DNA from 3 places in the Fructobacillus evanidus genome. Region 3 is predicted to be linked to each of the others. Evidence: predicted binding sites of a transcription regulator. Region 3 holds the regulator's gene; each other region holds the start of a gene.
What was found. The regulator LexA, encoded in region 3, represses DNA repair genes until DNA is damaged. The targets are predictions, from matches to a motif close to CNAACANNTGTTNG.
Positions count from the first base shown of each region.

Region 1 (3,285 bases), on a different contig from region 3:
ACATGTGATTGCTGCTAAGGCAGTTGCCTTCGGTGAAGCATTGCGTCCAGAATTCAAGGACTATGCAAAGCAAATCATCAAGAACGCACAAGCAATGGTAGCAGTCTTTGGAAAGACTGATGACATCCGTGTTGTTGCTGGTGGTACTGATAACCACCTCTTCAACTTGGACTTGACGAAGACTGATTTGACTGGTAAGGAAACACAAGAATTGTTGGACCGTGTCTCAATCACGACGAACAAGGAGGCCTTGCCAAACGAACAACTCAGTCCATTTGTTACTTCTGGAATTCGTATCGGAACACCAGCCATCACGACTCGGGGTTTCGATGAAAACGACAGTGCTGAAGTTGCCCGTTTGATTGTGGAAGCAATTCACAACCATGACGATGAAAAGGCATTAAAGGACATTAAGAAGCAAGCAGAACGCTTGGCAATGGCACACAAGTTGCCTTAATGACCAATAATGGTATAGAATGATGAAAAGCTGTTAATGCAGCTTTTTTTCTTTGAATCCGCTGGAGGTGAACAAATGCCTGACAAAAAGACGATTCGCCAGGAACAAAAAGCCAAGTTGAAGGCCTTGAGCCCGCTAGCAAAGGCTGAACAAGAAGAACAGTTATATCAAAAACTGTTTCAACAACCAGCCTGGCTTCAGGCGCAAACTATCGCGGTGACGGCATCGCTTCCTTTTGAAGTGGAGACAACACCGATTATGGAGGCCGCCTGGCAGGCTGGGAAGACGGTTGGTTTGGCGAAGGTGGTTGATCGAGAATTAACCTTTGTTAAAATCAGTGCCGATAGTGCCCTGACAGCTGGTGAAAGCTTTGGTATTTTAGAGCCCGAAAATGGCCAGGAACTGAAGAAATCAGCAATCGATTTGGTCTGGGTACCGGGGCTTGCCTTTAGCGATGCCGGCCTTCGAGTCGGTTTCGGTGGCGGTTATTATGACCGTTTTCTTGCCGATTACGAGGGGGAAAGTATCAGTCTCGCTCTAGCAGAACAAAGGCGGGCTGATTGGGTACCTGACAACTTTGATGAAGTTGTCGGCCAGGTTTTGACCTTAGCAGATGAGTAATGATGATATAAAATTTTGATGAGAGACCTAACGGTGACGTTGGGTCTTTTTCTTAGCAAATTTTTATTGATTTTTTCTTGCGAAAGCGAACATCTGTTCGTATAATAAAAACAGACTTAACAGGAGGAATCCGTCGGATGACGACTAATGATTTTTCACAAATTTATCAAAATGAAGACCGGCGGGTTGTCTTTCTAATCGATTCAAAAAGCTTTTATGCCAGTTGTGAAGCGGTTGAACGAGGTTTAAATCCGCTGAAGGCCATGCTGGTGGTGATGTCACATCAGGAAAACGATACTGGGGGTCTGGTCTTGGCCTCGTCGCCAATGGCTAAGAAGCGGCTGGGGATTTCCAACGTTACCAGACAAAAGGATGTCCCTGATGTTCCTGGCCTAATCAAGGCGGAGCCGCGGATGAACCTTTATATCAAAAAAAACTTAGCCATTAATGCCATCTACCAACAATACGTTGACGATGACCACTTGCTACCATATTCCATTGATGAATCAATTTTGGATATCACTGATTTTTGGCACCTCTTTGGTAAAAGCCCAAGAGAAGTTGCACAAAAAATTCAACGGCAAGTCCTGGCTGAAATGGGAATTTACCTTTCAGTTGGCATCGGGGATAGTCCGGTTTTAGCCAAATTAGCCTTGGATTTAGAAGCGAAAAAGGCCCCACACCTACTGGCCGAGTGGCACTATGAGGACGTACCGAAAAAGTTGTGGCCCGTGACAAACTTTGGTCATGTTTGGAGTATTGGGTCAAAAACGGCACAAAAGCTGAAGCGGTGGGGCATTGCAAGCATAGGCGATTTAGCCAAACAAAACCCATATGCCCTCAAAGAACGGCTGGGCTTAATGGGGGAGCAACTTTATGCCTTGGCCTGGGGCATTGACCGGTCTGATTTAACGGAAAAGATTACGCCAAAAGATAAGTCTTACGGGAACTCACAAGTCTTACCAGAAAATTACCATGATGGAGCGGCCATCCAAGTGGTGGTGCAAGAAATGGCAGACCAGGTGGCAAGTCGCCTCCGGGCGCACCAACAACAAGCAACCCTGGCGTCACTATATTTGGGTTATGCGGACCAAGGAATCGCTTTTAACACGCGCCACAATCCCAAAACGGGCCTGCACCAGACCGTTCGCATCGAGCCAACCAACCGTAGTCAAACCTTGATGGCCGTTTTGAAACGTATTTTTCAAGAGCATTGGTCGGGTGACCCAGTTCGCTATATTGGAGTTTCCTTTTCTGGCTTATCGAGTGAAAGCGTGCAAGAAATTTCACTCTTTGACAAGGCTCCTAGTCCAACTGACCAGGAAGAAGATCCGGTTGATACGGTCGTTGACCAAATTCGTCGGCGCTTTGGCGCGGCGAGCCTGGTTCGTTCAATTTCGTTGGAAAAGGGGGCCACGGCGATTAGCCGAGCTAATTTGGTTGGGGGTCATAATGGAGGAAATGCTTATGAGTAAGGATTTTTCCGCTGATCCAGACTGGTTAGCAATTGTTGCGGGTTACTTTGACCATGATTATCGCGAGCGAGGGAAGGTCAAGTGGAATGGCTTTTTTCTTTCGGATCACACTGCCGGATTAAAAAATCAGAAGACGGATCAAGGCCAGGCAGATAAGACGGAGTTGCATGAGGCCATGTCGTATGAGCAAATGCAGCAGGTGGTTTCTTTGGCTTATCGGAATTCACAGCGGGTTGTTGTCCAAGCGAATAGCTTTGATATCGAGGGGCGGGCTAGTCCCCTGGAAATTGGTCGCGTAACGGGCTTTTTTATGGATGGTTTTTACTTAGATAAAGAACCAAAAAATTGGGAAGACTTGCAGTTTGTGGAGGTTGATCATGGTCGAAAATGAATTAATAACTGAAATATTAAAGGAAATGACACCCTTATTTAAACGGGCAAAAAATACCGTTTACGAGTTAAGAGTGGTGGATCAACGGTATGCTGGACAAGTTAATTTTTTCTTTGAGTGGAATCAGGTTGGGCGTTCAACTATTTCTCGTCAAATCTTGACCGTTCCCAGACGGCGGGTGAAAGATTTGGAAGGACTGATTACGACTTTGCAGTTAAAAACGATGGTGAAGGTGACGTTGGTATAATCGCTAGCAAATCAGCACTAGGCATCTTTTTATTAATAATTGTCTGTTGAATGTTACAACTATGCAAATTCTTTTACATCTTTGTAAAACAAGG
Region 1 covers NZ_CAUZLM010000009.1:4,312-7,596, reverse strand. The annotation lists gene glyA (serine hydroxymethyltransferase) at 1-457, shown strand, start outside; gene AABI08_RS07015 (5-formyltetrahydrofolate cyclo-ligase) at 533-1,078, shown strand; gene AABI08_RS07010 (Y-family DNA polymerase) at 1,216-2,553, shown strand; gene AABI08_RS07005 (hypothetical protein) at 2,546-2,944, shown strand; gene AABI08_RS07000 (hypothetical protein) at 2,931-3,191, shown strand.
Region 1: the regulator LexA is predicted to act here: its motif matches at 1,165-1,178, upstream of AABI08_RS07010 (Y-family DNA polymerase).

Region 2 (3,285 bases), on a different contig from region 3:
CGCGAATTTCAATTTTATCTTTCGCCATAAAATCCTCTTTCATGGTCAAACGAGCACCAACCCGCTTGGCCAGTTCACCCCTGTTTTATCACATCGGTGACCTGAGGCCAACCCTTACCGGCCGGCCCGTTTCCTTAATTTCATAATATTATCGCGAATCTTAGCAGCCGTCTCAAAGTCTAAGCCCTTCGCCGCAGCCTTCATTTGGCTAGTGAGGTTTTCCAAAATTTCGGTCTGATCTGATTTTGGCAAATCAGCAAAGTCGACTTGCGTCAAGTCAACATCTTCAACCTCTTCAGCCGCCTTACTTGCACTAATTAAGTCGCGAATTTCCTTTTTAATTGTCTGTGGCGTAATGCCATGCTCCTTGTTATAAGCCATCTGAATATCACGGCGGCGAGCCGTTTCATCCATGGCTTCCTGCATGGAGCGTGTCACCTTATCGGCATACATAATCACGTGGCCATTTGCATTCCGGGCAGCTCGGCCAATCGTTTGGATCAGCGAGCGTGGATTACGCAAGAAGCCTTCCTTATCAGCGTCCAAAATGGCTACCAGAGAAGTTTCAGGGACATCAATTCCTTCACGCAACAAGTTAATGCCGACTAGCACATCGTACTTGCCCAAACGTAAATCACGGATAATCGCCGTTCGCTCAAGCGTCTTAACATCGGAATGAAGGTAAGCTACTTTGATACCAACGTCCTTCAAATAGTCCGTCAAATCTTCTGACATCCGCTTCGTCAACGTGGTAATAAAGACACGCTCATTTCGTTCAACTCGTAGGTTAATTTCACCCACTAAATCATCGATTTGGCCCATCACTGGGCGAACTTCAACTTCTGGATCAAGCAAACCGGTTGGTCGAATAATCTGCTCGACAATATCACGCTTTGGCACCCGAGAAAGTTCGTAATCACCCGGTGTAGCGGACATATAAATAATTTGATTAACGTGCTTTTCAAACTCTGGAAGCTGCAGAGGACGGTTATCCAGTGCTGAAGGCAAACGAAAACCGTAATCAACTAAAGTCTTCTTCCGGGCGCGGTCACCATTGTACATCCCACGAACTTGTGGCATCGTCACGTGACTTTCATCGACAACAATCAAAAAATCATCGGGGAAGAAATCAAGAAGGGTAAATGGTGGTTCCCCCTCTTTGCGACCGTCCATCCAGCGTGAATAGTTTTCAATACCAGATGTAAAGCCCATTTCATTCAACATTGCTAAATCATATTCAGTTCGCTGCTTGATTCGCTGGGCTTCCAGGAGCTTTCCCTCTTTTTCAAACTCCTTGACCTGGTCTTCCATTTCTTGGCGAATACCAACCAATGCTTCCTTCATCCGTTCATCATCGGTCATGAAGTGTTTAGCTGGGAAAATGGCGACATGGTCACGTTCCGAGACCACCTGCCCGGTCAAGGCTGAAATTTGTCGAATACGGTCAATTTCGTCACCGAAAAATTCGACTCGCATGGCCAATTCATCCTGGGAAGCCGGGAAGATTTCAATCACATCGCCTCGCACTCGGAAGGTTCCACGCTGGAAGTCAATATCGTTACGGGTAAATTGAATGTCAATCAGGTCGCGCATCAATTGGTTGCGCCCATATTCGTTACCGACTCGCAGAGAAATCACGTGGTTCTGATATTGGTGAGGGTCACCCAAACCAAAGATTGATGATACTGAGGCGACAACAATCGTGTCATTGCGTTCAAACAATGAAGCCGTTGCCGAGTTACGCAACTGGTCAATTTCATCATTAATCGCGGAATCCTTTTCAATAAAGGTGTCCGAAGAAGGCACATAAGCTTCTGGCTGGTAGTAATCATAGTAGGAAACGAAGTATTCAACCGCGTTGTGTGGAAAGAATTCCTTTAATTCTGAATAAAGCTGACCAGCCAAGGTCTTATTATGTGACAAGACCAAGGTTGGCTTATTATTTTGGGCAATCACATTGGAAATCGTAAATGTTTTTCCGGTTCCAGTTGCCCCGAGCAATATTTGCTCTTTGACGCCATTTTTTAAACCCTTAACAAGCTTATCAATGGCTTTTGGCTGATCACCAGTCGGTTGGTACTTTGAAACAACTTCAAAGCTTTGATCCTTTTGCGGTGTAATCAAGATAACTCCTCCTCGCCTGGTAAAAAATCACTCAGGGATATTATAACAAATATAACAAAAAACGAACACATGTTCTATTACTTGAACGTGTTCGTTTTCCTGTTTTGTTTTTTATTTTAACTCCGGTGCATCCGTTTTGTAATCCGATACAGTCGATTGACCATTACGCAAGGCCAAAATTGAAGTTGGACTCGACGACTGACTCGCCTTCAACGCTTTTAGCGTATTGGCTTTCGTGTAATCATACGATTTTTTATCAATCTTATGGAAGTTCCAACGGTTCTTATCAAAACGTAGCAAATCACCGGTAATCACTTTATCAGAATTTGACAGCGACTCGTCAACGTAAGATTGAACCCGCTGGGCCGTTGCCTTTAACGCTGGATTACTATCAATGGACAGTTTTTGACCAGTCTTACTATCGAAGTACTGATTCTTATACTTCGTATAGGTTGGCGTCGTCCAATCACCATCACGGAAAGCCACAATTTGTGGATTCTGAGTCGACAACAGGTCATGGCCGAACATCGTCATACCGTCCGTTGAGACCCCAAGAAGGTTCATCAAGGTTGGCATCATATCGATTTCACCACCATAGGTATCGTTGATACCACCTTGCAAGCCCGTTGCGTGAATCATGAATGGCACCTTTTGGAACTGGGCCAAATCATAGTCACTAACAGAACTCTTACCAAGCAGCTTCGCAATGGCAGGCTTATGGTTTTCAGAAATACCATAGTGGTCACCGTACAAGACAAAGACTGAATTATCATACAACCCTGCTTGCTTAAGGTAAGCCATCAGTTCACCGAAGGCTTCATCAAGGTAGTGGGCAGTCTGGACATAACCATCAACTGTATTGTCACCAGTCTTCGTGGCTGGAAAATCAGTATCTTCCTTATCCATTTCGTATGGATAGTGGTTCGTCACCGTAATTAACTTGGCATAAAATGGCTGAGGTAACTGCTCGATGTACTGAGCAGTATCCTTCAAGAAAATCTTATCCTTCATGCCGTAACCGACGTTATAACTTGGATTATCGCTATCCTTATAGAAGTTCTTTGAGAAGAAGTAGTTATAACCAAAGGACTTATAAGTATTGTTTCGGTTCCAGAAGGTTGGCACATCACCGTGGAAGGCAGCTGAAGTATAACCTTGTTG
Region 2 covers NZ_CAUZLM010000002.1:165,988-169,272, forward strand. The annotation lists gene uvrA (excinuclease ABC subunit UvrA) at 1-28, opposite strand, end outside; gene uvrB (excinuclease ABC subunit UvrB) at 115-2,124, opposite strand; gene AABI08_RS02195 (LTA synthase family protein) at 2,236-3,285, opposite strand, start outside.
Region 2: the regulator LexA is predicted to act here: its motif matches at 2,187-2,200, upstream of uvrB (excinuclease ABC subunit UvrB).

Region 3 (3,285 bases):
CATTTTTATGGCCAAGAAGGAGCTTTTCAAAAATCCTGCTTTGCGCGCCTTGATTACCACTTTGGGGGCCTTTCCAGTTGATCGGCGCAATGTCGGTACCGATACCATCAAATATCCCATCAACGAGTTAAAGAATGGCAATCGCTCACTTATTATGTTTCCAACCGGATCACGGCATTCTCAAAAGTTAAAATCAGGATCAATCCTGATTGCCAAGCTTTCAAAGAAGCCGATTGTTCCAGCAGTTTATCAAGGTCCCGTGAAGTTTTCACATCTATTTAAACGCAATAATACCACAATTAATTTTGGTGAACCAATTGTGATTGATCCTAAGGCCCGCTTGACGGACGAAAAAATTGCCGAATACAATCAAAAGATTCAAGAATCTTTTGATGCCTTGGACAAAGAAATCGATCCCAACTGGGTATACATCGATCCAAAAGCACAAAAAAAATAAGCCGTTTGGCTTATTTTTTTTGTGCTTTGGCATTTTGTGCCTTCATTTGAGCCATCATCTGATTCAACTTCTTTTGTGATGGCTTCTGGCCCATTGACATCATCATTGACTTCATCATTTCTTCTGAAATGGGTGGGTTCTTTGCCAAGTACGACTTCATCGTAAAGCGGGCCAAGAAGAATCCCCCAACCAAACCAACGACCAAAGCCAAAATTCCAACTAATACAACCATTATTGGTCTCCTTTAACTACGAAAATCTATAAGATATTATAGCATAAAGGCAAGCAAGACAGTATTTTTTTACAAAAACAGTGGAAAACAGGTCGATAACTCGAATAAAAAAATTTCTTTATCCACTATTTTAAATTTAATCCCCATTTTGTAATAAAATTTAATATTTCTTAAGGTTTTTTCGCGAACATTTGTTTGCTTTTCAGGTTAAAATTCGCTAAGATAAACGTAGCAAATACAGGTAGGAAAGTACATATGGCAAGTTCTGATTCAAAACAAATTCAAGTCTTGAGATTTATTCACGACTATCAAAGTAAAAATGGTTTCCCACCCACCATTCGTGAAATTGGTGAAGCAGTCGGCCTATCTTCCTCTTCAACCATCCACGGCCACATTGCCCGTTTGATTAAAAACGGCTACCTTGAGAAGAAGGGAGAAGGAACTAAGGCACGCGCTATTGAAGTGACACCAGCCGGTTTTGAAATCCTCGGAATTTCGGCCACTTCCGGTAAAATTCCAGTCCTAGGATTGGTCACAGCTGGCCAACCGATTTTAGCCGTCGAACAAGAAGCAACCGAGTTCTTCCCCATTCCAGAAAATCTGATTCCCTATGATGGTGACCTCTTTATGCTGAATGTTCGTGGTGAATCCATGATTAACATCGGTATTTTGGATGGCGACAAAGTAATCGTCCGTCGCCAACAAAATGCCGATAATGGCGATATCGTCGTTGCCATGAACGAGGACAACGAAGCCACTGTTAAGCGCTTCTTCCAAGAAGGTGGTCACTACCGCCTTCAACCGGAAAACGATACAATGGCCCCTATCATCTTGGAATCTGTTTCCATTTTGGGAAAAGTTGTTTCCCTTTACCGCGACGCGATTTACTAAAAACAAACTTGCCTAAAGCCCCCGACTACATTTTTGTAGTCGGGCTTTTTTTAATAGCAAAATAAGGGCACTAAAAAGCCACCAATGAATAAATTGGTGGCTTTTCAAAATTATTTATGCAAAAGTTGAGTCAGCTGGTACACGGACCAAGTCCATTTCAACCAATGTTTGGGCAATTTCAACTGTATTCCAGGCAGCACCCTTCAACAAGTTGTCTGAAACAACCCACAAGTGGAAGGCACCCGGATTTTCCAAATCAGGACGAATGCGGCCCACAAATGTTTCACGCTTACCTTCAGCCAAAAGAGGTTGTGGGTAAGTTTGTGTAGCTGGGTCATCCTCAATAATCACATTATCAACGGCACCGATTGCCTGACGAATCTGATCAGTTGTGACCTTCTCATCGCCAGTATCGATATAAACACTTTCACCGTGACCAATCATAACTGGCACACGAACAGCCGTACCAGTCACTTTGATGGCCTTAGCATTCTTGTCACCCAAGATAATCTTCTTCGTTTCGTGGATCATCTTGTATTCTTCGTGTGTGTAGCCTTCTTCTTCGAAGACATCAATCTGTGGCAACAAGTTAAAGGCTAATGGGAAATGCTTTTTATCACCCTTCACCGGTAGGACATGGGCCAATTCTGCCATGTCGTCACCCAACAAACGAGCCTGAGCTTCAGCCAAAACCTCATCCATTGCTGCCTTTCCAGCACCTGAAGCCGCCTGGTAAGTCGAAATAATCACCTGGTTCAAACCAAATTCTCGGTAAACTGGGTCAAGCGCCATCACCAATTGCGTCGTTGAGCAATTAGGATTGGCAATGATTCCTTGATGTTCCTTGAGAGCAGTGGCGTTGACTTCAGGTACAACTAGTGGCACCTGATCGTTCATTCGCCAGTATGAAGAGTTATCGACCACAACAGCACCAGCCTTAACAGCAGCCGGAGCCAAAGCCTTTGAGGTAGATCCACCGGCTGAGGCCAAAACAATATCAACACCTGCAAAGGAATCTTCAGTTGCTTCTTCGACCGTTAATTCTTGGTCCTTAAAGCTAATTTTTTGACCGGCTGAACGAGCAGAAGCTAAGGCCTTGACTTCACCAACCGGAATTGTTGACTGGGCCAACTGGTCCAAAATTCGACGTCCAACAGCACCCGTTGCACCGAGCACTGCTACATTATAGGCTGTCTTTGCTACCATAAAAAAATTCTCTCTTTCTTTTTAAATGACATAATAAACAACAGAAGAAAATTAGTCTGTCTTCAAGGCGCTTTCAATCTGCTTTTGAATATCAGCTGCCTGGATAAACGTCCGATGACGAACAGGTCGCTGGAACAAATCCTTCAATTGGTCAGGAATTTGTGTTTTGGTTGCTGCTGCCAAAGCAGTCAAGCCACCTTCACCACCAACAACTTCTTCGCCAAGTGCCTCAAGAACCGTTTGTGGGAACTTATAGGGGCTAGCAGTTGCGGCCAAAAGGGTCTGGTGACCATCGTCATGGTATTGATGAACCGCCACGGCCGTGTGCGGATCAATCAAATAACCAGAAGATAGGAACGTCTTTCGTATCGTTTCTTCTACCTGTTCTTGATTAGTCCAACCAGCAGAAAACTTCGCTAAACCAGATCTCGTTTTTTCTGCCAATTGATACTGGCCTTGACTTTGCAAGTCTGCCATATCTTTTTTGATCAAATCAGCA
Region 3 covers NZ_CAUZLM010000008.1:4,664-7,948, forward strand. The annotation lists gene AABI08_RS06520 (lysophospholipid acyltransferase family protein) at 1-457, shown strand, start outside; gene AABI08_RS06525 (YneF family protein) at 468-689, opposite strand; gene lexA (transcriptional repressor LexA) at 945-1,580, shown strand; gene AABI08_RS06535 (aspartate-semialdehyde dehydrogenase) at 1,695-2,786, opposite strand; gene thrC (threonine synthase) at 2,838-3,285, opposite strand, start outside.